DNA from 3 places in the Fictibacillus sp. 7GRE50 genome. Region 2 is predicted to be linked to each of the others. Evidence: riboswitches for the same ligand, from Rfam matches in the RefSeq annotation. Region 2 holds a riboswitch; each other region holds the start of a gene.
The links. Region 2 has a riboswitch for cyclic di-AMP ahead of IHV12_RS07935 (MgtC/SapB family protein). Riboswitches for the same ligand answer to the same signal wherever they lie in the genome.

Region 1 (9,888 bases), 410 kb from region 2:
ATAAAAAATACCCTGGATTAAGCCGTGGGGTTATTGGAAAAAACAAGACTCAAGGAAATGGTGTTTATAATCAAGACCTTTCTGACCATGCTTTACTCATTGAGTTTGGCGGAGTGGATAACAACATGGACGAGCTGTATAGAAGTGCAGAAGCGGTGGCAGATGCTGTGGCAGAGTACTACTGGAAAGAAAATGGAGCGAAAGCTGAATAAAGAATGTTGACTGGCTCCAGAGGTGGTGATAACCTCTGGAGCTTTTTTATGTTTTTCTATTTTTGCGGAAAATTAAAGTGGACAGTAAAAATAGCAGAGTGGACAGTAAACTTACAAAAGTGGACAGTAAATCATCAGAAGTGGACAGTAAAACTTAAAGAGTGGACAGTATTTTCGTCAAAGTCGACAGTAAGTGCTATAGAGGAGTCTATGCATGGGCGCCGTTTTGTTAATGACGGTAATTTTTCCAATTGACTAGTGAATCTGTCCGATTTGAAGATTAATCTGTCGGATTGGTTACATAATCTGTCCGATCCACCCAATAATCTGTCCAATTCAAAATTCACCACCGATCGGCCACGCAAATTTCCGAAGCGTCTGTCTATCAACCCAATGCGTACACAAAAAAACCATTTCGAATGATTGAAACAATACCTAATTTCATAACAGTCGTGATTTCTGCAAATCCTAAGAAAAAATGGTATAAAAAGAGAAGAGCCCCTTGTTTTAATTACATGGGGAAGGGAATAAAGAGAGAAAGAGAAGATTGGTAAAAAAGGAGCACGTGCATGAAACGAATATGGGAATTTTTCCTCACACTATTGTTACTTGTCTGTTTATACATCGTTTTCTTTGCAGAAGGATATGTGATAATCAAAACGGTATTTGGGCTCCTTTACATCGCAGTGATTCTGTATACGATTTATTCGTTAATGCTCGAGAACAGAACAGCTCAACATACACTTCTTTGGATTTATGTATTAATTCTATTTCCGTTTATCGGATATATGTTCTACCTGTATTCTGGACAGCTTTATTTAAAAGGCCACCTTTTTAAATCGAAACGAAAAAAAGACAGAGACGAGTGGATCAGGGTATCTAAACAAGAAGAAAAGCCGGACTTTAGTGATTTGAAAAGACATCAGCAGTGCTTTGCAACGCATGCTCATCACATCACACTTACGCGTTTGAACAGAAAAACGAGTTCGAAAATTTTAAAGAATGGTCAAGAGACGTTTCCTGAAATTTTTGCAAGGCTGGAAGAAGCCAAGGAGTATATACATATTCAGTATTATATCTTTCGTTCAGATCGCCTTGGTAAAGACATTATTGACCTTTTAATAAAAAAAGCGAATGAAGGCGTGAAAGTTAGATTTTTGTTTGATGGGATAGGAAGTCTGTCTCTTCAGCAATATGATATCGACAGAATGAAAAAAGCAGGAATTCTCGTTGAAGCATTCTTACCTGTTCGATATGGTTTTTTCAATCAAAAGCTTAATTTCAGAAATCATCGTAAAATTATTATTATTGATGGGAAGGTTGGGTTTGTAGGGGGCTTGAATGTAGGCGTTGAGTATTTAGGAGAAGATCCGGAGATTGGTTTTTGGCGCGATACACACATGGTTATGGAAGGAGAAGCTGTTCAAGTTCTTCATGCCATATTTTTAATGGATTGGGAATATGTTTGTGGAGAAGATCTCTTAGAAGATAATCATCTTACAAGAGCATACCCCGCTGAAGGGGATGGTACTGTTCATGTGGTGGCAAGTGGTCCTGATACTCAGCTTGGAATCATGAGTGATCTATTCTATTCTTTGATCTCATGTGCAGAGAAATCGATCTGGATCGCAACACCATATTTTGTTCCTAATGAAGCGATTCGAACGGCTTTAAGAGTGGCAGCAAAAAAAGGTGTCCAGGTCCGTTTGTTGGTTCCTGAGATTAATGATGGATTCTTGACGCAATATGCAACGCGCTCTTATTTTCCAGAGCTACTGCGTTCTGGAATAGAGATCTATTCCTACAAAAAAGGATTTCTGCATCAAAAAGTAATCATTATTGATGGCGATACTGCTTCAATCGGTACAGCTAATATGGATATGAGAAGTTTTCACCTTAACTTCGAAGTGAACGTATTCTTGCTGAATACATCATCTGTCTCAGATCTTGTAGAACAATATCAAGAAGACATGGTGGAATCTATAAAAGTGAAGCCCGTAGAGTTTTACAAAAGAGGTTTGTGGGAACGAACAAAGGAATCGTTTGCTCGTCTCTTCTCAGGTGTACTTTAATCACAAATGCTCGTTAGTAACACTAAATTGATATCAAAAAACTAGAATAGAAAATCCTCCTCATGAATAGGTTGTACGAGACCATGAAAGTTGAGGGGGTTCTTTTTATGGATTGGCTCGAAGCCTTAATATTAGGCATTGTGCAAGGGATAACAGAATTTTTGCCTGTCAGTTCTACAGGACACCTCCTTCTAGGCAGGCAAGTGTTTCAGCTAGAAGAAGCCGGGTTGTTTCTTGATAGCATGCTTCATATAGGAACACTTATTGCTGTGATGACGGTTTATTGGAGAGAAATCTTAGAAGTTATAAAAAGACCACTCAGCAAAACGGGAGTTCTGCTTATCGCTGGAACGATTCCAACCGCTGTTATAGGACTAGCATTTAAAGATTTTTTTGAAGAGATCTCAAAAACCGGGATCACGGTTGGATGGGAGTTCTTAATTACAGGTTTTTTGCTTTGGTGGGCGGATTCTTATAAGCGAAATGGATATAAAGGGATTGAAGATATAACAATAAGGGATGCACTTGTGATCGGTACGTTTCAAGGTGCGGCTATTCTTCCTGCTATTTCACGATCAGGACTAACGATTGCAGCAGCGCTCTTTTGCAAGATCGATAAAAAAGCAGCGGCCTATTTTTCTTTTTTATTATCCATACCATCTATCGCAGGAGGAGTAGTATTGCAGTCAAAAGATCTATTTACGGGTGGACATCCACCTATCTCTTATTCAGCCTTATTGGTCGGTACTTTAGCATCGGCTCTATTTGGATATGTGGCGGTAAAGTGGATGATCAAACTCCTTCAAACCGGTACGTTAAAAGGATTTGCTGTCTATGTTTGGTTGATTGGAATAGTAGTATTGATCCTTCAATTTTCAGGTATAATGTAAAGTATTTGTTAACACTAAAAAAATGGATTGACTTTTAAAAGATAGAGGATTACAGTATATGTAATTCAAAATTTAGCAGGCTTTAGATCGCTGAATTTACAGTTATTTTTATGGTGAAACTACTGTAAAACGGGGGAACCAATCTTTTGGGGTGAATTTTGCTCTATTTGCAAAAAGGGATACTCCAATCCCTAATCCGACAGCTAACCCCGTAAGCGTCATGTCACTGGAGAGGTCAATTTGGTGGAAAACCGGACCCGCTTCTTTGTGTGGTCTTTTTTTGCGTTTTTTTACTTAAATTTATATACCTCTTGACCAGCAAGGCTAGAGAACAACGAAGCAAAAACTTCATGGATTTTAAGGGGAGACCATAATGAAAAAACAGTTTGCAGTAATTGGTTTAGGACGTTTTGGAGGCAGCATCTGTCGAGAATTTGCGACGATGGGCTATGATGTTCTAGCTATAGATAAAGATATGGAAAGAGTAAATGAGTTTGCAACAATAGCTACTCAGGCTGTTCAAGCTAACTCTACGGATGAAAACGTAATGAAGTCTTTAGGAATCCGAAATTTTACACAGGTAATTGTTTCGATCGGTGAAGACATCCAAGCAAGTATCTTAACTACTTTACTTTTAAAAGAAGCAGGCGTTCAAAAAGTATGGGTAAAAGCACAGAATGACTATCATCATAAAGTGTTGGAAAAGCTAGGAGCAGACCGTATTATCCACCCAGAGCGTGATATGGCGCTTCGCGTTGCTCAACTCATATCTTCTGAAAAGATTATTGATTTTATTGAGCTATCGCATGAACACAGTATTGTTGAGATAGGTGTAACGGATAAGCTAGTGAATCGGACGCTAACAGATCTAGATGTTCGTGCACGCTATGGATGTAATATCGTCGCAATCAAACGCGGAGATGAGATACTCGTTTCACCGATTGCTGATGTATCTCTTCAATATGGGGATATACTTGTCGTGATCGGTCGTAACGAAGATCTAAATCGTTTTGAGGATGAGGAAGTGTAAGCATTGGCACTACATGTTAGAAAGCATAAACGTTTTTTGCACAACCCAATTAGATTGAACCCTCCTCAGTTTTTAGCGTTACTATTTTTATTTCTTATTTTCGTTGGGACGTGTTTGTTAAAGCTTCCTATTGCCCATGAAAAAACGTTATCGTGGGTAGATGCTTTTTTTATTGCAACTTCAGCAGCAACAGTAACAGGCTTAGCTACTGTTGATCCTGGCTCAACGTTCACACTCTTTGGTGAGATCGTCATCTTGTTCTTAATCCAAGTCGGAGGACTTGGGGTCATGTCATTTGCTTCATTAGTCGTTATTATGATGGGGAGGAAAATATCCATCAAACAACGTGTTCTGATGCAAGAAGCACTCAACCAGCCTTCTATAGGCGGGGTAATCCGGTTAGTTCGAAATCTGTTTGTATTTTCAATCAGCATCCAGATTATCGCCATCTTTTTTCTATCACTAAGGCTTGTTCCAGACTTTGGTGTTAGTAAAGGAATTTACTATAGCATCTTTCATGTTATATCGGCATACAACAATGCAGGATTCTCGTTGTGGTCTGACGGTCTAATGGGTTATGTAGGAGATCCGATGGTGAACATCGTCATATCGTTTCTGTTTATAACAGGGGGAATTGGGTTTACCGTATTGGTTGATATATGGGTGAGCCGAAGCTGGAAAAAACTTTCTCTTCATACAAGAGTGATGTTGCTTTCTACTTTGATTATTAATATTGTGGCAATCTTGTTCTTCTACTTATTTGAGTTTAATAATCCTAAGACCATTGGAATGCTTTCAGGTGCTGAGCAATTCTGGGCTTCTTATTTCCAAGGTGTAACACCGAGAACAGCAGGTTTTAACTCGATTGATATGACAGCCATAAATCCTGATACATCCTTGTTGATGATTCTTTTAATGTTTGTTGGGGCAGGAAGTACCTCTACTGGTGGAGGGATAAAGCTGACCACGTTTGTTGTTATTATTTTTACGGTTGCAGCTTTCTTAAAAGGGAAAGAAAGTACGGTTGTTATGAAGCGGACCATTCGAAATGCTGTTGTTTACAGAGCTCTTGCTATTACAACTATTTCTATTTTGTTTATCTTTGCCGCATTATTTATTATCACATATGTCCAGAAAGATGTTTCATTCATGGTGATCGTGTTTGAAGTCGTTTCTGCATTTGGAACAGTTGGATTAAGTATGGGACTTACCCCAGATCTCACAGTCATCGGAAAAATTGTGATCTGTGTGGTAATGGTTTTCGGTAAATTAGGACCGCTAACACTGGCGTTCAGTCTTGCTAAACAAACAAAAGATAATATTAGGTATCCAGACGGTGAAGTGTTCACTGGATAGAGGAATGAAAGCTGATGCAGAACGGGTGTATTCCCACATTTCGCGTCAGCTTTTTTGGTTATTTATGGGTTAATCTCTTTACTCTTGGGAATGCTAAAACGAGATTTCAATGCTGTTTCTAAGAGAGGAAGAGAATCGTCATGCAAAAAATTAAAGAAGCTTTTCTCGTTTCTCCCTTTCTTGTGTTTTTTCTTGTCCATTCTGAACAAGTAGGGGTAGGGGTGCTAGGCTATCAGCGTATCATCGCTAAATACGCTGGCTATGATTCCTGGATATCAGTCATCATAGCTGCCATTTTTGTACATGCTCTTATATGGATGATTTATTATGTACTCGATAACGGCGATGGGGATATCGTATCAACTCATAAATCGCTGTTTGGTGGTTTGATTGGAAACTTATTTAATCTATTTTTACTTCTATATTTTCTGCTCTGGTCGATTACAGTGTTACGAACGTATATTGAAGTCATACAAGTATGGATGTTTCCCACTCTAAGTACTTGGAAGATCGCTGCTGTATTCCTGATATTAACGTACTATGTGGTTTCGTCTGGTTTTCGAACGGTGGCGGGCATCTGTTTTTTAGGAGTTGTCATTCCATTAGGTTTGATCGTGTTACTCGTATACCCATTGGAATTTACTCATTTTTCTAATCTCCTGCCGGTCTTTGATGAGAATGTAAAAGACTATTTATCTGCAACGAAAAATATGATGCTGAGTTATCTTGGTTTTGAAACACTTCTTGTTTTTTATCCGTTTATTAAAAATGCAAAGCGGTCTCAAAAATTTGCGCATCATGCTAATCTTTTTACATTTATGATGTATTTGCTAGTCACTTTGTTTTCATTTGCGTTCTTTAGCGAAGAACAGTTGTCTAGAAATATATGGGCAACCCTTTCTATGGTGAAAATCGTTCAAGTTTCATTCGTGGAACGATTTGATTTTGTTTTCGTTTCGATGTGGTGTTTAGTGATTTTGCCAAATATTGCACTGGCGATCTGGTGTTCGAGCCGTGTGGCCAAACTGATGTTGAACATCCGCCAACATATCACACTGATCATTTTATTAGCGATCACGTTGGCTGCTTGTTATTACTTAGACACTCGTTTGAAGATCAACATGCTCAATAACTATACGAACAAGATCGGTTTTTATTTAGCCATCAGTTATATTCCACTTTTATTTATCATGACTTTTATTAAGAAACATATTAAGAAAAATAATAAAGAACAGACATCATCTACTACATGATTCACCACAATTAAAAAAACTGACTGTTAGTCTTCCTCAATCTGTTGCACATAGGAAAGAGGGAAGTTAGCAGTCAGTTTTATTATTTTTACCTAGGCTTGAAGAAGCATAGTTAATCGCGTCTTGTGTTTTTCGCGCTGTGAATCATCTGATGTATTATGCCAATTTTGAAGAGTTTCGTTGATCAATTGCGTGACCATATGCTTTGTCCAGACTACATATGCGCCATACGTATCACCTTTAAAAAAGGAAGAAAGCATATTATTATCAGGACCGAAGAAGAAACCGAGCTGATCATGAATGAGCGTTGCTTCATTCATCGAAAAAGGCATAATTTTATCTGAAAGAGTAAATTGATATGAATTATTTTCTTTTTTAATAAATGCGATCGCGTACACCTGTCCTTCGGGAAGAAATCCTTTTGTAGTAGGCAAGAGCAGTAACGGGTTATGTCCTTTGTCATAAGCGATAAAAAAGTCATTCACATCTTCCTCGAACTGTGGTGTGCGTGACATTGAAGCAAGTGCAATTTCTTTTTGTACGTTTAACATGTAACAACCCTCATTCCGTTATATTTCTTACTATCATTCTTACCGCTAGTTTGATAGATTATACGTGTCATTTTCTTTACTATACTGCTGTGATAAGTTGTTGAAAGGGAATTGACGGACAAATTGTAAACGCATACACTAGAAGTAGTTATTAGCCGTTAGAGAAAGAGTGATTCATGCAATGGCATTATCAAATGAACGTTTGATCGGAAAGATGGCCATGTTAGGGGTATTAGATGAAAGTTATCTGCCTGAGATCGAGAAATTGGGCTGGAAGTATTGCGTAGGCAAAGCCGGTTCAATGGATTCACAAAAGGTAGTAGCTGCCATTGAAACAGCGGCCAAAAGTGAAAATATAATTCAAACTGGGATTTATCGTGAAACACATTCTTTATATCATGCCATCATGGAAGCTTTTCATGGGGTGACAAGAGGACAGGTTCAGCTTGGAACCGTTCTTAGAACTGTAGGTTTGCGTTTCATCGTCGTTCGCGGTAATCCATATGAGAAAAAAGAAGAAGGTGACTGGATAGCAGTCGCTCTCTACGGAACGATCGGAGCTCCTGTAAAAGGATTAGAGCATGAAGCGATCGGTCTAGGAATCAATCATATTTAAATAGTGCCCATAGTAACTAGTGATGAGGGGGCGTATTCGAAAGAGTTTTCTTTCGGGTGCGCTCTTTTTGTATGTGAAAAAGCCACACCTGTTGACTTGAAAGTAGTTGATTTCCGTTACAGGTACTCGCTTTCCGGGGGGCGTGCGGTGAGCCTCTTAGCGCTCTGCGCTGTTAAGAGTCTCACCTGTCCCGCTGATCCCCCAGGAGTCTCGCACCTTACACTCCAATCAACTAATCATTGAAGTTTTTTGAGCAAAAGCGATAGACAGCCTTTCATAATCACTGTTGGTTTGAAAAATTCCTATTTGCTTTAAGTCGTGAAAAAGTTAGTAGAGAAGAATAAAAGAACAGAACCTTAGTAAAAGAGGGATGAAGATGATTACATTAACAGGTAATACGCTTTCGATGGAAGAGATCAAGCGGATTCTGCATGAGAATGAACCCATTGAAGCTTGCCCGGTCAGTATGAAGAAAGTGGCTGACAGCCGGAAAGCGGTTGAAGCGATTGTGGCTGAAGGTAAAGTGGTGTACGGAATCACGACTGGCTTCGGAAAGTTTAGCGATGTTTTTATTTCTAGAGATGATGTGGAGACATTGCAGATCAATCTGATCCGCAGCCATGCGTGTGGAATCGGAGAACCGTTTCCTGAGACGATCAGTCGTCTTATGCTTATTTTAAGAGCAAATGCTCTTCTGAAAGGCTTTTCGGGTATCAGGCCAATCGTAATCGAAAGGTTGCTAGAATTAGTCGAGAAGAATGTTCATCCTGTTGTTCCGCAACAAGGATCACTTGGAGCGAGTGGAGATCTTGCACCGCTTTCTCACTTAGCCCTTGTGTTAGTAGGTGAGGGAGAAGCGTACTACAAAGGAGAACGTATTTCTGGTCAGGATGCTTTAAAGAGAGCGGGAATTGAACCTGTCGTCTTAACAGCGAAAGAAGGGCTTGCCTTGATCAATGGAACGCAAGCAATGACAGCACAAGGTATTGCTGCCTATATAGAAGCGGAACGCATCGGACTCATGGCAGATGCGATTGCAGCGCTTACCACAGAAAGTTTACGAGGCATAACAGATGCGTTTGATGAAGATGTTCATCTTGCTCGAGGTTATCAAGAGCAGGTAGATGTTGCAAAGCGTTTAAGAGAATATTTAGAAGGCAGCCAGCTGACAACGAAACAAGGAGAGATCAGGGTACAAGATGCATATTCGTTAAGATGCATCCCTCAAGTACATGGGGCCTCGTGGCAGGTTCTTGGTTATGTAAAAGAAAAGCTTGAGATCGAGATGAATGCTGCAACGGATAACCCACTGATCTTTGATGACGGAAACAAAATCATATCAGGTGGGAATTTTCATGGTCAGCCTATCGCTTTTGCAATGGACTTTCTGAAGCTCGCCGCAGCAGAATGGGCGAACATTTCAGAGCGACGGATCGAACGGATGGTCAATCCTCAGTTGAGTGATTTACCTGGTTTCTTAAGTCCGAATCCAGGGCTTGAGTCAGGTGCGATGATCATGCAATATGCTGCTGCATCGCTCGTTTCAGAAAATAAAACATTGGCGCACCCTGCAAGTGTCGATTCGATTCCTTCATCAGCCAATCAAGAAGATCATGTGAGTATGGGTACGATCGCTTCTAGACATGCGGCTCAGATCATTGCCAATGCAAGACGAGTGCTGGCTGTTGAATTAATCTGTGCGATGCAGGCTGCAGATTTCCGAGGACCTGAAAAGCTCGCACCTAAAACAAAGAAAGTATATGAACAAGGAAGAATCGTTTGTCCGACGATACAGTGTGACCGTATGTTCCACAAAGATATGGAAGCTGTTGCTTCATGGATCCTTGATACATCGTGGAATGACATCTTAATCGGATCTAAAATTCAAAAGTTAGCACATTAAAAGGA
Region 2 (9,888 bases):
AGAATACGTCCCTGCTTTGGATTTCCAACCATCTTTCCGTACGTAAACGGTAATGCCATCGGTAATAGGAGCATCAATAAGATTTGAATAAAGTTGCTCGGCCCGTTCGGGTTTTCAAACGGATGCGCTGAGTTAACTCCGAAAAATCCACCGCCGTTATTTCCTAATTCTTTTATGGATAAAAACGAACCAACTGGGCCAACTGCAATGTTTTGTTTTCCACCTTCAACTGTAGTCGCTGTAACCGTTGGATCTAATGTCTGCGGTACTCCAAGTGCAACGAAAATGAGTCCTGTTACAAAAGCGATCGGTAGTAACACACGAATGATACCCCTAACCATATCCACAAAAAAGTTTCCTAAAGACTTGCCAGATAGCCCACGAATGAATGCGATTGCTACTGCTAATGCTGTAGCTGGTGCAACAAACATCATGAAAAGAATGCCAATCATCTGTGAAAGATAGGATAAACCACTTTCACCACTGTAATGCTGCAGATTCGTATTCGTCATAAAACTTACTGCTGTGTTAAACGCAAGGCTTGGATCCATGTTTGCTATCTTACTCGGATTCAGAGGCAAACTGCCTTGGAAACGGAAGATTAAATAAACTAATAGAATCATAATCGCATTGATCACAATGACTGATGAAGCATAAACTTTCCAAGATTGATTTTTATTTTTCATTCCACTAATGGAATAAATCAGTTTTTCGAAAGGATAAAAGAGTTTGTTTTTATTCGAATAATTGAACGAGTTCGCTAAATAAATTCCTACTGGTTTTGCAAGTAAAAGAGCTATAAGTAGCGTTATAGCTATAGAGAGTAAACTGACTAACAACGGAAAAACCTCCTAAAATTTCTCTGGATTCAATAATACGTAAAGAAGATACACCGTTGTTAAAACGGCTAATCCAAACATGACAGTCATCATTTATTTACACTTCCTTCATCAACAACACTTGATGACCATTTTGCTAGACCCATCATTAAGACAGGCATTCCTACCATCAATAAAACCATCATCACATCTAACATTTTTACACCTTCTTTTTATTAGTTCATTGTTCTAAGTAACCATTCAGCATTAGAGATAAATTTTTGATAGCCTCTTGAGCATCACAACCTTCAATTCTAAGTGTGATCGGTTCGTTTTGATTTCTTGAATAGTGTGACAAAAAGAATAGATTAACGGATAGTAAGCCTTTCGCATTAATCTGTATGCCTTGATAAAAGAAAAGAATCTCACTTTCGAAAGAACCAGCAGCATTGACAAATTCATTGATCTGTCCGATCGACAACCTTTTTGGCAATAAAACAACTGACTCTGTCCCCATGTTTTCACCCTGCCTATCACTGGTTTGGATTTACAGAGGGAACATCTTTTCTTTGATGGGTTCCCTCCTGTAATTGCTTAACCTTTACTTCTAAGCGTGTCTTGTATGATCCATTTTGAGAGACTATGTTGAATCACACTTGCATAATAAGCATTCAATTGATCTCTTTTCGCTTTTAACAAAATCTGTTCAATTTCGTTTGGACTTAATCTCATAAATGAATTCCTCCGCTCTTTTTTTTATGAAGAAAGTAAGAATTGAATATTTCCGGTTTTGTTATAGATTACGTAATCTGCACCTAACTCCTTATAAACTCTGGAAATATACCGTGTGTCTGATTTGATGACATAAACAGGTATGTTATAAATGCTGCGAATGAGTTCAATCGTTTGGCAACATTCTAAAAATCCAGATTCAACAACAATGATTTTTTGAACAAAAGGACCTACCATCTCGATAACTTTACGCTTGTCAACATAATTCATGACATATACATGTTGAAACCCAACTTGTGAGAGTCTTTCTGCTTCTTCTCGGTTAGGAACACAGAGAACAAGAGATTGATAGTCTTCACACAATCTTAGTTTTGAAATAAAAACATCTGAAACTAGATCAGGAAACATAATGAGCACGTTCCCAGATGATTTCTCCATCGTTCCACCCTCCATCTCTTAAAGAAAACTAGGCTAACTTCTAGCCTCTCATGTCAGCCTTAGCTGCACTTATACTATCGTCTTAAACTTGTTGCTACGTCGAAAACCATCGCGCCGACAAGTTATACTTTTGGATAGTGAAAAAAAGGCAACAAAAAAGAAGCCTGCGGAAGAGGAACTCTTCTCGCGGCTTCTACACATACTTGAATAAGCGTGTGAATACACGAAATTTGTTGCCTCTCTCTGTACGCTTACGGAGTTAGCTGACGGATTCGGGCTTGAGAGTAGCCCTACTCGATCTCTCGAGATTCACCCCATGCAGATACGAAGAACTGCGGTTGGTTCCCCCGCTTCCTAAACTTAGGAATTAAGCGATAAAGACGCATGATATTAAAATCATAGTTTGTTAAATTGTCATTACTCTTTTTTTAATTCACCTTCCCTCTCCTACCACGCTTACGAAGTTAGCTGACGGGTTCGGACGGCAGAAGTCGCCCGACTTAAATAAGTTTCACCCCTGGCAGTGAAGAACTGAACTGCCGATGGTTCCTCCGTTCCAATAATGGATTCAGCGGTCATGGAAAAAATTTAAAGTTTTACGATAAGCAATATATTACTCCTGGTTTCAGCCGTTGTAAATCAAATAAAATCCCTAAAAATATAATATTTTAAATCGAATTTAATCAATTTAAGTTATTTTATTCACTTTTAATAAACATTACTACTAATTTCTTTGTTTTTCTTTAATTATCATGATATTTACAAATAAAAAATAGTTTGAATATTAAATCAATTACTCTGAATCCATTTATTTTTCTTATGGAAAACTATAAAACTTTTATTTTCATTCTGTAGTTTTTTGCACAATTCACACCTCAACATTTTTGCAGAATAAATTTCAGTACACGAAAAAAGCACAACATTAATTTACGATACGTTTAGTTTTATTAAGCAACATTTTCAATTTCTAAACTTTTGATTGCAGCTATTTTTTTTACCTCGTTATACACATCAGCTGTTAACCTAGAATCTGCAACCATAACATGAAGATCAATCTCATTTTTCTCGTCCACTAAATCTTTTATTTTTATTTTTTTTATCATAATATCTTTTTCCCTAACAGCTACTAGCAGCTCAGAAATTTGAATACTCTTATCAATCATAATTGTCATGTGTATTTCTTTTTCTCTTAAACATTTTGGACCAATGTACCTTATTATTGCTGGCATAACTTCTACGCTGAACAAAATTAGGAATACACAAATTAGTGCCTCTAATAAGAAGCCAGACCCTACTGCAATCCCTGTACCTGCAGCGCCCCATATTATGGATGCCGTCGTTAACCCCGAGATGACATCATTATTTCTTCGAAGGATGACTCCAGTTCCAAGGAAACCTATCCCTGAAATAATTTGTGCCGTTAAACGCATAGGATCCATTTTCACATGTTCTGACTTTGGAAAAACGTAAGCAGATTCAATAGAAATGATAGTTAGTAAACAACTTACTATTGAAATAACCATACACGTACGTAAACCTACGGGTTTTTTCCTGATTTCTCTTTCTATACCTAATAACATACCTAATACGATCGCTGTACCCAATTTAACTAAAACTTCTGTATCCACCATCTTATTTCCTCACGTTCTCCATATTTTTCAAGCAAATCACTATGTTTTTTCTCCTTCTTTATCCGTGTGTTTTTCCATGCATGCTACAGTACTCAAATTCACATCATTTAGTTAATCAGCTTTTCCTACAAGCTTTATTGCCTGTCTTGTTTCTCTTCTACACTTGTTACGGTTGAAAAATGGCAACAAAAAAGAAGCCTGCGGAAGAGGAACTCTCCTCGCGGCTTCTACACATACTTGAATAAGCGTGTGAATACACGAAATTTGTTGCCTCTCTCTGTACGCTTACGGAGTTAGCTGACGGATTCGGGCTTGAGAGTAGCCCTACTCGATCTCTCGAGATTCACCCCATGCAGACGCAATGGCCTGCGATTGGTTCCCCCGCTTCCTAAACTTAGGAATTAAGCGATAAAGACGCATGATATAATAATCATAATTTGTAAAATTGTTATTATTACTCTTTTTTAATGTTCACCTTCCCTCTCCTACCACGCTTACGAAGTTAGCTGACGGGTTCGGACGGCAGAAGTCGCCCGACTTAAATAAGTTTCACCCCTGGCAGTGAAGAACTGAACTGCCGATGGTTCCTCCGTTCTAAATGAGATTCAGCGAAAGTGATTAATTGTAAAATTTTGAGATGAAATTTATAATACTCCTGGTTCATACAGTTGTAAATGATAAAAATAACCTAATTTTCATTTCTCCTAAAAATAAAAAAATTGCGTTTTAATTCGCCGAAACTTTTTTAAATTCCTCTGTTATTTACAAAACAAAAACTCTGCAAACATAAATTTGCAGAGCCTTGTTAAAACGATCTAAAATCCAATCTCTGTCTTTTAGTCCAGAGCCATACGCCTGTGAACAGATGAATCGCAAACACTACAAAGACAGCCCCATAACTTTCTGTAATCCAGCTCACAAACCAAATGATCGGTAGAGCTAAAAAAAAGTTAACAAGCAACAACACCCATGAAGTTCTTGCTATAGCTACAAAGAATAGAATAATTGGTAAGATTAAAAAAATCCAGAATAGTACGTTTTGAAAAGTTGCCATGACTTCCCCTCCGCTTTTCATTATAAAAGGGCTTCGCCATAATCTCCAGCTTTAAACTGGTACTTTTTCTAATTCAAACTCATTTTTGTTATCATTTTCTTCAATATCATACCTGGGTAGAGTGAACATGTAGAATAGTCCAACAAGAATCAGACATCCTCCCACAACCCAGAACAGCATTTCTACGGTTAGAATTTTCGGGAAAAACACAGCGATTAAACCGAGTGTCATGGTGTGAGATAGCATATTGATCGGTGTAATCCATCCTTGAACACGTCCCATCATTTTAGGGTCTACGATCTTAGGTAACCAGCCACCGATTCCAATATTGATTAATGGAATGCTAAACCCAGCCAATCCTGTAAAAATAAAGAATGTCAACACATTTGGCGCGATGGCGCATAAACCAAGTGACAATCCACTTACGAATAGACCAAGAACAATCGCATACGAGAGTCTGATCTTTTTAGCGAGCATCGAACAAATAACACTCCCTGTAAGGATAGATACACCAAACACGACACCCATCCACATCATCATTTGCTCGTAATTATCTGGAGCGAGTTTATATTTCATGATAAAAGCCGGCATAACTGACAATCCACCATTTACTATACCAAACAAGAAAAAACCAAAGATTAATGAAAGTAGAAGCTTAGATTGTTTAATGTAATTGAACCCCGCAACAAAATCCTTCCATACCATCTTTACACGAATATCTTTGAACCTGTGTTGTCCGTTCGGCAGACGAACATCTTCATCAACTCTCATACTCATAATTAATAATGATGATATAACATATGTAACAAGGTCAAATGCAATTGCTCCTTGTATTCCTACACTCCAATAAATAAAAATGGCAATCATGTTCCCGAAAAGCATAAATAAACTACCTACCATTTGATTCAATCCAGCTGCAATTGCATAATCCTCTTTCGAGAGTACACCTTGTACCATCGCTTGATCAGCAGGAAAAAAGAATTTACCTACTGCACTTCTTAAGAATAAGATAGCAAAAATCAAAGGCATCCAGTCTAGCCATATAGCACCCATTAATAAGAGGCACAGCCCTGCACAAATCCAATCACAATAAAGTGCGATTTTTTGACGATCCATTCGATCGGCTAATACCCCTACGATAAAGAAAACAGCTAGTGTTGGCAGAGAATACATCAATTCTGCAAGTGTGGCATAAAACGGTTGTTCACCGAACTTATCTAACAAATAAAACATAAAAGCTGTAACGCCTATAATACTTCCCATCATTGAAGTAAAACCAGCAAAAAACAGCTTGCTGAAGTTTTTATTCTGAAACACTTTCAGAAACTCCTTCACATCATAACCCCCAACTTTAAATAATTTGCATCATTACCATTTTCTACCTAATGCCGTCAATTGTAAATAAATTCTTGTGAAATTTCACAAGAATGATTTAGCATATTCATTCCGTTTTCGGTGTTAAAATCAGCTGAATTTGTAAATGAAAAGAATACTACGATATAAAGGTTGAACTTTATGCTTTATGACGATACTCTAGACAGAGAGCATAATAGAGAGGATACTAACATGATTCATTTATTTTCACACAACGATTTAGACGGAAAATCGTGCGGTTATTTAGCACAACTAGCATTTGGAGACAACTGTAAAATATCGTATTGTTCACATGGAACGATTAATGACCGTGTAGAGATGCTGCTTGATAATCCGAGAGAAAGAAAAACAGAAATTATCATTTCAGATATTGCGGTTAACGAAGAATTAATGATGCGACTTGATGAACGATCTAATGCAGGTGGAAAAGTAAAGCTGATCGACCACCATGCAACAGCGCTTCATTTCAATGGTTTTGATTGGGGGCATGTTCAAGTTCGTTATGATGATGAACGTTTAACTTGTGCTACTTCCCTTTTCTATGAATATTTGATCGAGAACGGTAAGCTTAAACCAACAGGTGCGCTCGATGAATATGTAGAACTTGTGCGTTTATATGATACGTGGGAATGGTTTGACCAAAAAGTTGAAGCTAAGCGTCTTAACGACTTATTCTTTATCCTTCCTCCTGATAAATTTGAGGATCAGATCATGGATCGGTTAAAAGGTGATTCTTTTCAGTTTTCAGAAACAGAAACAACGATTCTGGATCTTGAAGAAGAAAATATTGCAGATTATATTAAAAAGAAACAACGTCAGATGGTCGAAATCTGGGATACTTGGTCTTTAGGCGAAGGATCTGAAGAGAAAACGTATAAGGTTGGTATTCTTCATGCCGAACGTTATCACTCTGAGCTTGGGAACGAGATCAATCGTGAGAATCCTCACTTAGACTTGATTGTGATTCTAAATATCGCTAACAAACGGATCGGTCTTCGTACCATTCATGAAGAGGTGGATTGTTCGATCTACGCCAAACAATATGGCGGCGGCGGGCATCCAAAAGCTTCTGGAGGAAACATGACTTCTGAAGCATTTGAAAAGTTTGTTGTTGCTGCATTCCATGAACAACCTAGACGAATCGATGCACCGAAGAACGAGCACAACGTGAAGGAAAATCCTGATGGCAGCTTATATGTGAACAATCATCGTGAAGTATCTAAGATCTATTCAGAAGATAATCAAACATGGCTGATCACACATAAGACACATCCAGTAGATGAAAAATTTGCAAGCTACCAAGACGCTGAAAATTACGTTAAGCGCCACTTTGAAGGCTGGCTGATGCGCGATGATGAAGCAAATAACAATAATTAACCAGAAAGAAAGAAGGACTGCCATAAAAGGCAGTCCTTTTCCTTTATTCTACAACACCGGTGTGTATCACTTCTAAGTCAACATTCACTTTCACTTTTACATCTGGATATTGCTCTTCCCACTTTTTTAAATCAAAGTCACGGTAATGAGCTTCATATTTAGAACCTAGACCGATCGGATCAACCCCATTATTTTGAAGTAATTTGATAATTCTTGCAGCATCTTGTTCAATCTTCCTTGTTATTTGCATCTGAAGTTCTTTTACTTTATTTTGATTAGCTGTAAGTGGTCTATTACCTCGATACTCTTGAACTCTGGCACCCATTTTTATCTGGATATTAAATTCAGGGGTACCTTTGTTTATTTTGACCTTATAGTGTGGTGTTGATTTGATATTGTTGATTACAACAAACTCATTTTCGTTAATCTTATATTGATGTGTACCCATTTTAAAACGTTCTACCAACATTTTTAGTGTGAATACATCCTTAATAGGCAACGTCGTTATTAATTGATCATCCTTAAATAGGCCAACTCCATTTATTTTAATTTTGTCTTTTTCTTTTTTTAGGAGGGGCAAGTATGGATCATTCCCGTCATTATGGTAGTTGTATGAAAAGATAGAAAGATCAGAAGTCGGCAGTTCCCCTATTTTGGCGTTTTGGATAATCATATCAGAAAGATACAAAGCAATGTTTTCTTTCCCATATTTTTTTATCGAGAGTAATTCCGAAGCTTCCCCTTCAATAATAGCGAGCTGTATAGTATTTGCAATTTCGGGTGTGCGGTTTATCGTATCAATAAATGGAAACAAGCCTTTTTCTGCAAGCTTTTGACCAAACAATGCAATACGAAGCTGGCCGGTGACCAAGGGATATTGAACTTCATTTTGAGAACGATCGATGGTTTCTTGAACGGTTTCCCCTTCAGCTTTTAATATTTCTATTGTTGAAGTTTCATCTACCTTATATTCTGGGTACACAATGGTTCCTAATAATTTTTTGTCAGAAGTTAGATCGAAACCTACACCTTGAATAATACTAATTTCATTTGTATTTTGTGTTGGAACGATCTTACAACCAGATAACACAAACATTAAAATGATAGAAATGCGAAGGAATAAACACTTCATCATAATATCCTCTTTTTCTTTTTAACCACTATATAAAAAAGCCACAATAAAGGTATATAAAGATAAAATAACCCTAGTGAAATGCCAGAGATCATATCCAAGAACGAATGAAGAATGTAACGATCATCCAGCAACTGGCATAGGACCAAACTTGAAGCCATTAAGACAAGTAATGGTGCTTTTTGTTTTTTCTTAAAAATTTTTTTAAAGCCTCTGCTCGATGCCCAAAGCATCAGCGTTATGATTGTTACGATTTTAATGAGATACAACGAAGCGAGTATATACTCAATCCTTTGGATAAACGAAAAGGTTGTTAACGTATTAATATTAATTCTTGCCCAAATCGTAGTCTGTATTTGTTTCTCACTAATAAATAAGAAAGTAGTAAATGCTCCTACCGTATAAAATAAAGTTGTAAATGCTATGCCTAGATGAGCAAATTTTTGGGATGATCTAGCGTTTTTTATAAAGGGAAAGACCATTAAAATGATCTCAAACCCTGCCATAGAATAACTTGTTTCTTTAGCAGACCTTAATAGATCAACGAAGGTATGATCCAATATAGGAAGAACGTTATCTATATGAATATAATTTCTAGGTAAATAAAAATGGTTAAAGAAAAGAAGGAACGTATATATGACAGCTACAAAACATATACCTGCTACTACTCGGAATCCACCAGATATAATGTAGTAACATAATGTAAGAATCAGTAAAGCAAGTACCCATGTTGGTAATGTAGGGAACATCCATACTTGGATAATTTCAATATACTCCCTTAGTACACTAACAGCGGCCAACCAGAAATAAAACATAATGATCCCGCTCAATATAGATCCAAGTGTTTTACCGTATAATTGGTTATGTACATCCACAATATCACCATTTGCAGAAGATAGAAGATGAATCATTACTGCCATGATAAGTTGAATGATTGCCCCAGCGATCAGAACACTGATCCAAGCATCATAGCCAGCATCTTTTGCAATAATTCGATGAAAACCTAGTATTCCTACACCGGTTTGTGCACCTATTATGATGAAGAACAAGAAATAAGGTGATACTTGGTGCCGAATGTTTACTTGCATGATCAATCAACCTCCTTTCTGTTATTCATCAAAATCAGAAGGCGGTCCTGGACTCCTCCTATCGAACACAGCTCTTTGTTTTACTTGTGGTCTTAGATTATCGGGATTTTCTTTTTGCACAGAAAACGGCAAGCGTATCCACAGATCCTTAAACATGTTCATACGAAACGGATAAAATCCAATATACGGCCGTCCCAGTGACGTTAAACGCAATAAATGAGCAAGCAGGAAGTTCAGTCCGATG
Region 3 (9,888 bases), on a different contig from region 2:
ATGAACAACCAGAAAAGGATGAACAACGTTGTTTTCAATACATTTTCCGCAGTAAGCGCAGCCGCCTCGATCGGTAGAACATTCACTGTTATACTTGAAAGCAATCCAATCACAACAGCTCCCAAGATGAACAATGGCTGGTTCGTACGTAAAAATTTCAGTCGATGCTGCAAGTAGTTCTGGATGGATAAACGTTCTTGAGCATTGAACTGGAGGTATCTGCTTTTAGCTGATTTGGCATTGGCCACTAAACCTTTAGATCGATCTTTCTTCCAAAGGGATTTCATAAATAGGGTGAATTCTATATCACTAGCGGGTTCGTTATTCATTTTTCTGTGAATAAAATTATGAGCTTGATAATAAGTAATTGCATTCTGTACAAGCCTTAGTAATACGTAGCCTGTGATGATCGTGAGTGAAAAGACAAACCAAAAAGAGTTCATCGCGCTCTCTGTTAACTCGATGATAGGATTAATAGCGGTTTGAATCTGTACCCATATGATCTTTGCTGCAAGCGTTAGTATCTCTAGCCATTTTTCCAAGAAGATCACTCCGAAATCTCATTAAGTATCTTCTTATTTTACCATGATTTTTCATTAGTGCTTACATTTATTTACTCAACATTTGTAAACTAGGGAAATGGGCATACAAAAAGGCCGCAGGTATATGTATACACCGCGGCCTTTTGAAGTGATTATTTATGCACTAACTTCTTGTTCACGAGTCCCAAGATGTTTGTCTTCGCCTTTATCAACGATTACAGCACAAGCAGCATCACCAGTGATGTTAACAGCTGTTCTAAGCATATCAAGAAGTCTATCAACACCTAGGATTAAGGCAATACCCTCGACAGGTAATCCTACAGAGTTCAATACCATCGCTAACATGATCAATCCAACTCCAGGAACACCAGCTGTACCGATACTAGCAAGCACTGCCGTTAAAATAACAGTAAGCATCTGTGTTAAACCTAAGTTAACATCGTATACTTGAGCGATAAAAATCGTCGCAACACCTTGCATGATAGCTGTTCCATCCATGTTAATCGTTGCACCAAGCGGCTGTACAAAACCACTTATCGATTTTCGAACACCTAAATTCTCTTGAGCTGTTTTCATTGAGATTGGAAGTGTTGCATTTGAACTAGACGTACTAAATCCAACTGACATTGCCGGCGCGAAGCCTTTAAAGAACCAGAGCGGGCTCTTCTTTGCAAATAGAGCAATTGAACCACCATACGCGACAACAGAGTGGATGAATAAAGCTAAAATAACTACGCTCATGTATAAGCCCATCGCTTTGATAGCATCCATTCCTTGACTTCCTACCGCTGAAGCAATCAATGCAAAAGCACCATATGGAGCAAATTTCATAATTAGGTTTACAAGATACATCATAATGTCGTTACCTTGTTCAATTAAATCCATAATACCTTTTGTTTTGCTTCCCAACATCGTTAAAGCAAATCCTACAAATACGGAAAACGCGATAATTTGAAGCATGTTTCCTTCAGCCATCGATTGAATTGGATTAGTAGGAATAATGTTCAGCAACGTGTCCGTAACTGCTGGCGCTTCTTGTTGCTCAAACTTAGCACCTTCTGTTTTAAAGTCCCCTACACCTGGTTGAAAGATAAGCGCTAAAGCCATCGCGATCGTAATCGCAATTGTTGTAGTTCCTAAGAAGAACCCAACCGTTTTGGCACCCACTCTTCCAAGTTTCTTCGGATCACCTAATCCCGCAGTTCCAAGTACGATTGAGAAAAAAACAATTGGAACAACTAACATTTTAATAAGGTTTAAGAATAATGTCCCGACTGGCTTTAAAACGTATTTATCCAGTGTTGAAAAAGCATCTGGTACAGCTAGATTAAGAATTAATCCCGCGACAACCCCAAGTGCAAGTGCAATTAAAATTTTTGTAGACAATTTCATAATAAAGTACCCCCTTTGTTAAAATCTTCTCACTATTTAGTGTGCAGTACGATGAAGAAATTTTATACTAATACATGCCCTATTTGTTGCATATAAAAACCCACCGAAAATAGAGAGGATTTTCCGTGGGAATACACCGCAACACATAGACTGAGCCCATGTATAGAGTTCTCTCTCCAAAAACGCTTACGAGGTTAGCTGTCGGATTAGGAAATTGAGAGTTGTCCCTTTTGTGTATGCACAAATTCATCCCTAGGCTTTATAAGCCATATCGTGGTTCCCCCGCTTCAAGATATTCTATGGAATAGAACATCCGAATTCAGCGAATCATATATAATATGCTCTAATTTTATCAACATACATAAATTTTTGTCAAGAATACTCACTATGCTTATTTATTCCAATTAATTGTTTCATAATGAATGTTTTTCCATATTCTCACTTCTACCCCATAAGCATATAGAAAAAAACGAATTATATATAAGGTTCTATTTTTCAGGGAGGTATTGTAAATGAAAATCGTATTTTATGAAAAAGGTGAATTAAGTATAATCGTTGGAGCATCCAAATTAAAAGGTGAACTTACGATTGAACAAATAAAGAACGAAAGCGAAAAGAAAGCAAAAGAATTAGGTGAATTATTAGGAAGAGAAATCGGATTTTTAATCGATATGAACGGTAAATTAGATACTCAATTTAAAAAATAAGGCTGTTTAAAACATAGGTTCTTTTGGGAGTGTGGATTTCCGTTCCAGGCTGCTCGCTTTCCATGGGGCAGGCGTGAACCACATTCGTACGTGTCACTTTACCACTCCAATCAACAGTTATATAGGCAAATTCAAAAAGATCTATTAGTAACAATTCTTTAGAAAACAGCCAAAAATAAAAACCGGGATATCCCGGTTTTTTGTTTTTATACGTATGCGAGTGATAATTGTTCTTTATTCCTCTTCAATACCATTTCTGGACGCCCTTCATCCTGTATCTTTCCATTGTTCATTAGTATGATCCTGTCCCCTATAGCACGAGCATCCTCTTCATCGTGAGTTACAAAAATAGACGTGATCCCCGTACGTTTTAAAATTTCCTGTAACTCATCCCGAATCTGTAGTTGAAGCTTAGAATCGAGATTGCTAAATGGTTCATCAAACATGATCAAAGATGGATTTGGTGCCATAGCCCTAGCTAGTGCAACACGCTGCTGCTGTCCACCGCTCAATTCATAAGGATAACGAGAAGCATAGTCCTCCATTCCCACAATAGCCAATAATTCTTCCATGCGTGCTTGCTTCTGCTTACGATTCATTTTCGTTAAGCCAAATTTTATGTTCTTTTCAACCGTCATATGAGGGAACAAAGCATAATCTTGAAAAACCAAACCTACACCACGTTTTTCTGGCTGAACAAAACGAAATGTATCATTCATGACAGCCTGATCTATGAGGATCGATCCTCTTGAGGGCACCTCTAGTCCTGCTATAAGACGAAGTAACGTACTTTTCCCGCTTCCGCTTTCTCCTAAGATCACCGAAACTTCTCCTTGATTAAAGTTTAAAGAAAGATTTTCGAACAAAGGGTTACGCGAATTTTTATAATGAAACGCTAAGTCTTTGATTTGAACAAACATTATTTTGGCTCCTTTTCTAAAACTCTGTGTAAAAAGAAGATGGAAAGTGCACTTATACAAATAATCACCATTGATGAAACAGAGGCTTCGTGAATACGTTCGTCACTTGCGTATTGAAATGTTTTGGTAGCTAGCGTATAAAAATTAAAAGGCTGAAGGATAAGAGTAAGAGGCAGCTCTTTTAATATATCTACAAAAACAAGGATAAAACCACCAGCAATAGCACCTTTAATCATCTTAATATCCACTTTAAAAAACGTCTTCGTTACCGACATACCTAATGTCCTCGAAGCTTCTGTGAAAACCGTTCCTACCTTATCAAAGCCTGATTCGATGGAGTTAAAACCAACTGCTAGAAAACGGACCACATAGGCAAAGATCAGCATACTAATACTTAAGCTCAGCACAAGAGTTGGCTCTAACCCTAACCATTCATATAACGTGAATACCTTTTCGTCTAGTGAGAGAAATAAGGTCAATACACCTATTGCAATTACAGCTCCAGGAATCGAATACCCTAAAACCGTTATTTTTGAAAAAAGCTTCCCCATCCAACCTTTTGATAGACGACTAAAGTTGGCGATAATTAGAGCGACGATAATGATAAGAACTGAACCTATAGAAGCAACAAAGACCGAGTTCCAAATCAAGTCAACAAAAGCAGTATTTAAAATAACGTCATAAGTCATATACACCCAATGTATAAGCTGAATGAAAGGAATTCCGAAAGCTAGAGCAAATAAAGAGATGAAAAAACTAAGCACAGCGAACTTTTTCCAACCTTTAAGTTCTTTAGGTTGTAACGGGCGGACTTTTGAAGTGGAATAGCTATACTGTTTCCTGCCCCTTATTACTTTTTCTAAGATCAAGATCAAAACTACGATAAACATCAAAGTACCCGCTAACTTGATAGCCGAATAGATATCTCCCATCCCAAACCACGCTTGAAATATTGCTGTACTAAATGTTTGAATACCAAAATACTTTACTACCCCGTAATCATTGAAGACTTCAAGAATGACCAAACTAACTCCACCAACGATCGCCGCACGTGACACAGGAAGGACGACTTGTATGAATGTCATGAACGAGCCTTTTCCTAGCAACCGTGCATTCTCAATCAGTGATGATGACTGATTTTCTAAGAAACTTTTTGTGATGATATATACATATGGATATAGGAACATCGTAAAGATAAAAACAGCACCGGGTATGTTCATGATGTCAAAGAACTTTTGGTCCACTTTTATACCAAACTGGTTCCTTAGTGACGTCTGAATGACACCTGTATAATTTAAAATACCATGGTACGTATAGGCCCCAATGTATGGTGGAATCGCAAGTGGGAGGATAAGACCCCACTTAAAGAACCGATGCATAGGAACTTTATAGGCGGAAACTAGCCATGCCGCACTTACACCGATCAGCACTGTGAAAAGACCAGTAAAACCAACGAGTGTCACGGAATTTACGATATAATTTTTCAACATGAATTCTTTAATGTGTTCCCAATTCTCATTACTCTCAGCGAATAACTGAACCATGATGAGCAAAGCCGGTAAAAGGATTAAAGTAGAAAAAATCACACTAAGCAAAGCCCAACTATTAAACTGTGATCTCATTTTTCGAATGAAATACAATATTTTCACCTTCTTTACTCATCAGCATTGTTCTTGTTGTTTGTTTTTACATGGAATTAGCCGTATCACAAATCGTGATACGGCAAAATATTAACGTTTATTTCCAGCTGACTTCATTCATAATCTTAACAGCATCTGCATTGTTTTCACCTAACTCAGAAAGGTTAAGATCTTGTTCTTTAAACGGACCCCAAGACTTTAAAAGCTCTGAAGGTTCTACTTCTTTATTAACCGGATACTCGTAGTTTGCTTCAGCAAATACTTCTTGAACTTTTGGACTAGACAGATATTCCATTAATTCTATAGCATTCTCTTTGTTCTTAGCGTGTTTCGTAACACCTATACCACTAATATTGATGTGAGTACCTGTTGTTTCTTGGTTAGGGAAAAACACACTCAGCTGTTTAGCAACTTTCACTTCTTCAGGATCTTCTGAGTTCAACATCTGACCAAAATAGTATGAGTTCATGATGGCAACATCACCTTCACCAGCAGCGATACCTTTCGCTTGGTCTTTGTCTCCACCTTGTGGATCACGAGCCATGTTGTTAACGATCCCTTCTGCCCACTTCTTCGCTTCATCTTTTCCGTTTAATGAAATAAAGGATGATACTAATGATTGATTGTAAATATTTTCTGATGAACGGATCAGAACTTTACCTTTCCATTTGTCTTCAGTTAACGCTTCATAAGTAGATAGTTCTGATTTGTCTACTTTTTTCTGATCATATACGATAACACGTGCACGTTTTGTTAGACCGAACCATTGATTGTCTTTATCTCTTAAATTATCAGGAATATTCTTATTCAAAGTTTCGCTTTCTACACTTTGTAAGAGGTCTTTATCTTTTGCCCAGTGTAAACGTCCAGCATCAGATGTGAAGAAAAGGTCTCCTTTTGTTGCTTTCCCTTCTCTTGTAAGACGCTCGATCAACTCATCTTCTTTACCCTTAATAAGGTTGACTTTAATTCCTGTCTCTTTTGTAAAATCAGCAAAGATTTTATCATCAACTTCATAGTGACGACTTGTATATAGGTTTACTTCTTCTTTTTTTGTCTCATTATTATTCGAACTCGCACCCTCGTTTGATTTACCACAGCCTGCTAAGACTAAAGCAGCTAGTAGGACCATTGTAACAACCGTAAAAAGATTCTTTTTAAACATATGTCAGTTACTCCTTTTATGTATAAGTAATTGAAAACGATTATCAACTTCACTTTTAATTATAATGATAATCATTCTCAAGTCAACCGTTTTTTTAAATGTTTTTCTCTGATGGATTATTGCTCTCAAATCCTAATCTCCTTTAAGAGCTGATTGGAGTGAAAGATGCCAAGTATCAGGTTCGGACAAGCTCGGAGGTAATACTTATAAAAAACGAAACTCACAAACGACGCTCAAGTTTCGCCCTGGAGCCTGAAAACAACTACTATCACAAAGGATGGTTCTATCCAAAAGAAGCAATTAAAAAAAATCAAAAAAAATCTCTTAGAAGTATCTACTTCTAAGAGATCATTCCTGGTTTAAAGGTTTCCACTGGTTATAAACCCAATTTCCTAATCTGTTATATCCCCTTCTATTAGGGTGTATAGAATCAGAAAAATACAGTTCTTTCTCAACGTTTTCATAGAGTTCAAAAGTGGAGATATACTTTGTAAGCGTGCTTTCTTTGCTCGCCTCAACGATTGCTTCATTCCATGTCTTAATACTCTCTGCAGCTGTGGGATCGTATTCTTTCCCAAAATAAGGATTATAAAGACCTAATACGTAAACCGGTGCAAACGAATTGTTTTCCCTCACCACTGTCAGTGTTTTAGTTAAATTGTTTCTTAGCTTTTCTTTTCCTAGCATTAATTTCTGCTGAGGCAACTGGCGAAAGTTCCAACCGGCAGCGTGACGAAAGTCATTTGTGCCTATAAAAACAAAGATATGATCTGCTTGTCTTAATGACTTGATCACGACTCCATTATCCAATTGTCTTAACAATTGGTCGGAACGCTGTCCACTGATCCCAAAATTATTAATGATTACATTTCTGCCTGTTTGCTGCTGAATATTTCGTTTAACGATTCCGATATAGCCTGTTTTGGATGGGTCACCAACTCCATACGTTAATGAGTCTCCAAGGGCAACGACCTTCAGAGTTTGTGTATCGCTCGCCCCTTCTGTTTCTCCATAAAATTGAAAGATAAGGAATAGTATGAGGGCTAGTCCTGTACCACCAATTAACCATCTTTTTGATACTTTCCGCACATCAAATCCTCGATTCTGTTACAAGTTATTGTTATATTACTTTTTACCATAACGAGGGAAAATATCAAGTAATGAATGTGTTAATTTGTTATTTCAAACGATAATCTTCAGATGTAAGTGATGTATCCTCCCAAAGATTTTCTTGATCGTATTGATATGAATCTTTTTTCGCGAATGTATGAATCAACATAGCAACTCCTCCACACAATAGACTTGCGGGCACTAAGGTAATAAGAAAACCTATCATCTACATCCCTCCTGTACCAAACTATATGAGGGGCTATATATGTTTATGAAACGAATAAAATATTTTATTTCCTCTATATAAATAGAAAATAAGGGTATACAGGTAAAGAAGAATTTTAACGGAGGTGCCTTTGTGGGGTTTTTATTCACTTTGCTTTATTTTGCCATCATAGGAATTGTGATTGAAATTAACGTTCTGTTATTCACGTTAACTGGTCTTAAAAAAGAAATCGCTCGCTTCCAGGTCATCTCAATGTTTACAGCCACTGGATTTACGACAGGAGAATCAGAGTTGATTCTGGAGCATCCGGTACGCAGACGTTTAAGTACGTTTCTCATTTTGTTCGGAGTCTTTTCATTAGCGGTTATCATCTCATCGATAAGCAGCATCTTATCAGATGAATTTCGTTCGATCGAACTTGGAATCATTATTTTAGTACTCATCAGTTTATATTTAATCTTAAGCGTACCTAAACTAAAAAAATACATGAAACGTTCTTTTGAGAGTCACATGGAAAAAAGCTATAACTTAGCAGATCTTCCTTTAAGAGATGTTATGTATTTTGAAGAGGATGATGTTGTAGTAGAAATTCCTATACATAAAGATTCAAAGATTATGGGGAAACAATTAAAAGACGTCATTCAAACAGAAGATGATCTAATTGTCTTATTTATAAAGCGAGGGGACGTAACAGTACGGAAGGATAGTTATACGACAAAAATACAAGAAGGAGACATGTTGGTCCTATATGGTCACCAAAGTTGTCTACAAGAAAGATTTAAAAATGAAATGGATGAATTGAAATCAAAAAAAGAAGTAGAGGAATCTAAATAAGAAGTGATCTTTTTCACTTCTTATTTTTTTTACGACTTTACCCCCTGAAAGCAAAATATATGAGCGAATAAAACTCTAGGTAGTAAAAAAGAACCTCTTTATGAAGAGATTCTCAATTAACCAACTTCTCTGACTGTATTAGGGACAAATGATAACAGTAAGGAAATAATATTATTAATTTGCTCTGGAGTTATATGTATACCATCATTTGCTAATAATTCTTCTTTTAATTTGATTATTGAATCCACTTCCTCAAGTCTTGCACCTGTCAAGCAATGGTCTATCGTGTTCAAAAGTTCCAACAACTGATTGTTTTTATTGGTTATGTAATATGTAGTATCCACCAACAACACCCCCTACGCTTACTATTATTATCGAAACTAAGGTCATTTTCCTACAAAAACAATTCGTCAAATGACGACATATCTTACTTTTTATGGATTTTACCCTATAATACCTATACATTTATGTCGAAGGAAGTCGAATAAACAGGGAATAAGTCCTATCCTCGTCTTAATGGTTAACTGTTTGCATTGAAAAGTTTACATTTAAAACTAAAATTACTTTAGTTAAATAACTTTGATAAGGAAGCAAAGGGAGACTCATTCACTTCAGACTTTGTTTTATAGACTAATTTTTCAGGCTCAAAAAGCTTTGATTCTAAAAAAGAAGTCGGGTTTTTTACAAATTTGATCTTTCTATATATCTTTGTGAGAATTCTAGCTGTATTCATGGCATCGTCTAGTGCTCTGTGTTTAGATCCTTCATAAACAAGTTCCATTGCCTGGAGTGCACGCGACAACCCATAACGGAATCCCTTTTCACTATCGTGGAGCATACTGAAATGAAATTGCAGATCGTTATGGTTGATGATCCAATCCGTATCTGCTTTATGAAAAGTTGAATCAGTAATGAGTGCCCACTTATCTTCTGGTCCCCAAGAACAAAGATAATATTCTTCTACGCCGATCCAGGATCTAAAATTTTCAATTGCCTCTGTATAAACAGGAGCAGAAATCAAATCTTTTTTGGTGATACCAGTCAGATTCGTAATTCGTGTATTCAACTTATCCATTTTAGGTTGAACGAATGATTGAAACGTATCCAAAATTTTAAGCTCACCATCAACTTCGACCATTCGAATGGCACCTATCTCAATAATCTCTGAGAGCCGGTTTGTCATTTCTAAATCATACACAATATACTGCATCCCATTCCACCTGCCCTTCCGCATTCATGCCTTTAAATGGATGTCTACCATATATTGTAGTTGATTTGTTAACAAAATGAAATAATCCTCCATGCATTCGACTGATAATGACTTCTTTAATAAAAGCATTGCAAAGTGCCCC

Region 1: another riboswitch for cyclic di-AMP. It lies ahead of IHV12_RS10095 (potassium channel family protein); the one in region 2 lies ahead of IHV12_RS07935 (MgtC/SapB family protein).
Region 3: another riboswitch for cyclic di-AMP. It lies ahead of IHV12_RS01380 (dicarboxylate/amino acid:cation symporter); the one in region 2 lies ahead of IHV12_RS07935 (MgtC/SapB family protein).

Annotation. Positions count from the first base shown of each region.
Region 1 is NZ_JACZDW010000002.1:569,798-579,685, reverse strand. Features, by position in the region: gene spoIIP (stage II sporulation protein P) at 1-212, shown strand, start outside; gene cls (cardiolipin synthase) at 782-2,284, shown strand; gene IHV12_RS10100 (undecaprenyl-diphosphate phosphatase) at 2,392-3,174, shown strand; cyclic di-AMP (ydaO/yuaA leader) riboswitch at 3,253-3,408, shown strand; gene IHV12_RS10095 (potassium channel family protein) at 3,548-4,204, shown strand; gene IHV12_RS10090 (TrkH family potassium uptake protein) at 4,208-5,560, shown strand; gene IHV12_RS10085 (GerAB/ArcD/ProY family transporter) at 5,701-6,813, shown strand; gene IHV12_RS10080 (hypothetical protein) at 6,906-7,364, opposite strand; gene hutP (hut operon transcriptional regulator HutP) at 7,546-7,980, shown strand; gene hutH (histidine ammonia-lyase) at 8,357-9,883, shown strand.
Region 2 is NZ_JACZDW010000002.1:158,311-168,198, forward strand. Features, by position in the region: gene kdpA (potassium-transporting ATPase subunit KdpA) at 1-839, opposite strand, end outside; gene IHV12_RS23055 (potassium-transporting ATPase subunit F) at 852-932, opposite strand; gene IHV12_RS07915 (hypothetical protein) at 929-1,036, opposite strand; gene IHV12_RS07920 (HPr family phosphocarrier protein) at 1,060-1,335, opposite strand; gene IHV12_RS07925 (hypothetical protein) at 1,413-1,550, opposite strand; gene IHV12_RS07930 (hypothetical protein) at 1,575-1,988, opposite strand; cyclic di-AMP (ydaO/yuaA leader) riboswitch at 2,221-2,372, opposite strand; cyclic di-AMP (ydaO/yuaA leader) riboswitch at 2,426-2,572, opposite strand; gene IHV12_RS07935 (MgtC/SapB family protein) at 2,936-3,616, opposite strand; cyclic di-AMP (ydaO/yuaA leader) riboswitch at 3,886-4,037, opposite strand; cyclic di-AMP (ydaO/yuaA leader) riboswitch at 4,095-4,240, opposite strand; gene IHV12_RS07940 (hypothetical protein) at 4,425-4,673, opposite strand; gene IHV12_RS07945 (MFS transporter) at 4,725-6,008, opposite strand; gene IHV12_RS07950 (DHH family phosphoesterase) at 6,240-7,424, shown strand; gene IHV12_RS07955 (Ger(x)C family spore germination protein) at 7,468-8,559, opposite strand; gene IHV12_RS07960 (GerAB/ArcD/ProY family transporter) at 8,556-9,644, opposite strand; gene IHV12_RS07965 (spore germination protein) at 9,666-9,888, opposite strand, start outside.
Region 3 is NZ_JACZDW010000001.1:283,435-293,322, forward strand. Features, by position in the region: gene IHV12_RS01375 (hypothetical protein) at 1-542, opposite strand, end outside; gene IHV12_RS01380 (dicarboxylate/amino acid:cation symporter) at 699-1,934, opposite strand; cyclic di-AMP (ydaO/yuaA leader) riboswitch at 2,103-2,269, opposite strand; gene IHV12_RS01385 (hypothetical protein) at 2,447-2,641, shown strand; gene IHV12_RS01390 (ABC transporter ATP-binding protein) at 2,848-3,561, opposite strand; gene IHV12_RS01395 (ABC transporter permease) at 3,561-5,183, opposite strand; gene IHV12_RS01400 (Fe(3+) ABC transporter substrate-binding protein) at 5,299-6,366, opposite strand; gene IHV12_RS01405 (GDSL-type esterase/lipase family protein) at 6,715-7,455, opposite strand; gene IHV12_RS01410 (hypothetical protein) at 7,544-7,702, opposite strand; gene IHV12_RS01415 (TrkA C-terminal domain-containing protein) at 7,835-8,536, shown strand; gene IHV12_RS01420 (hypothetical protein) at 8,653-8,880, opposite strand; gene IHV12_RS01425 (3'-5' exonuclease) at 9,102-9,746, opposite strand.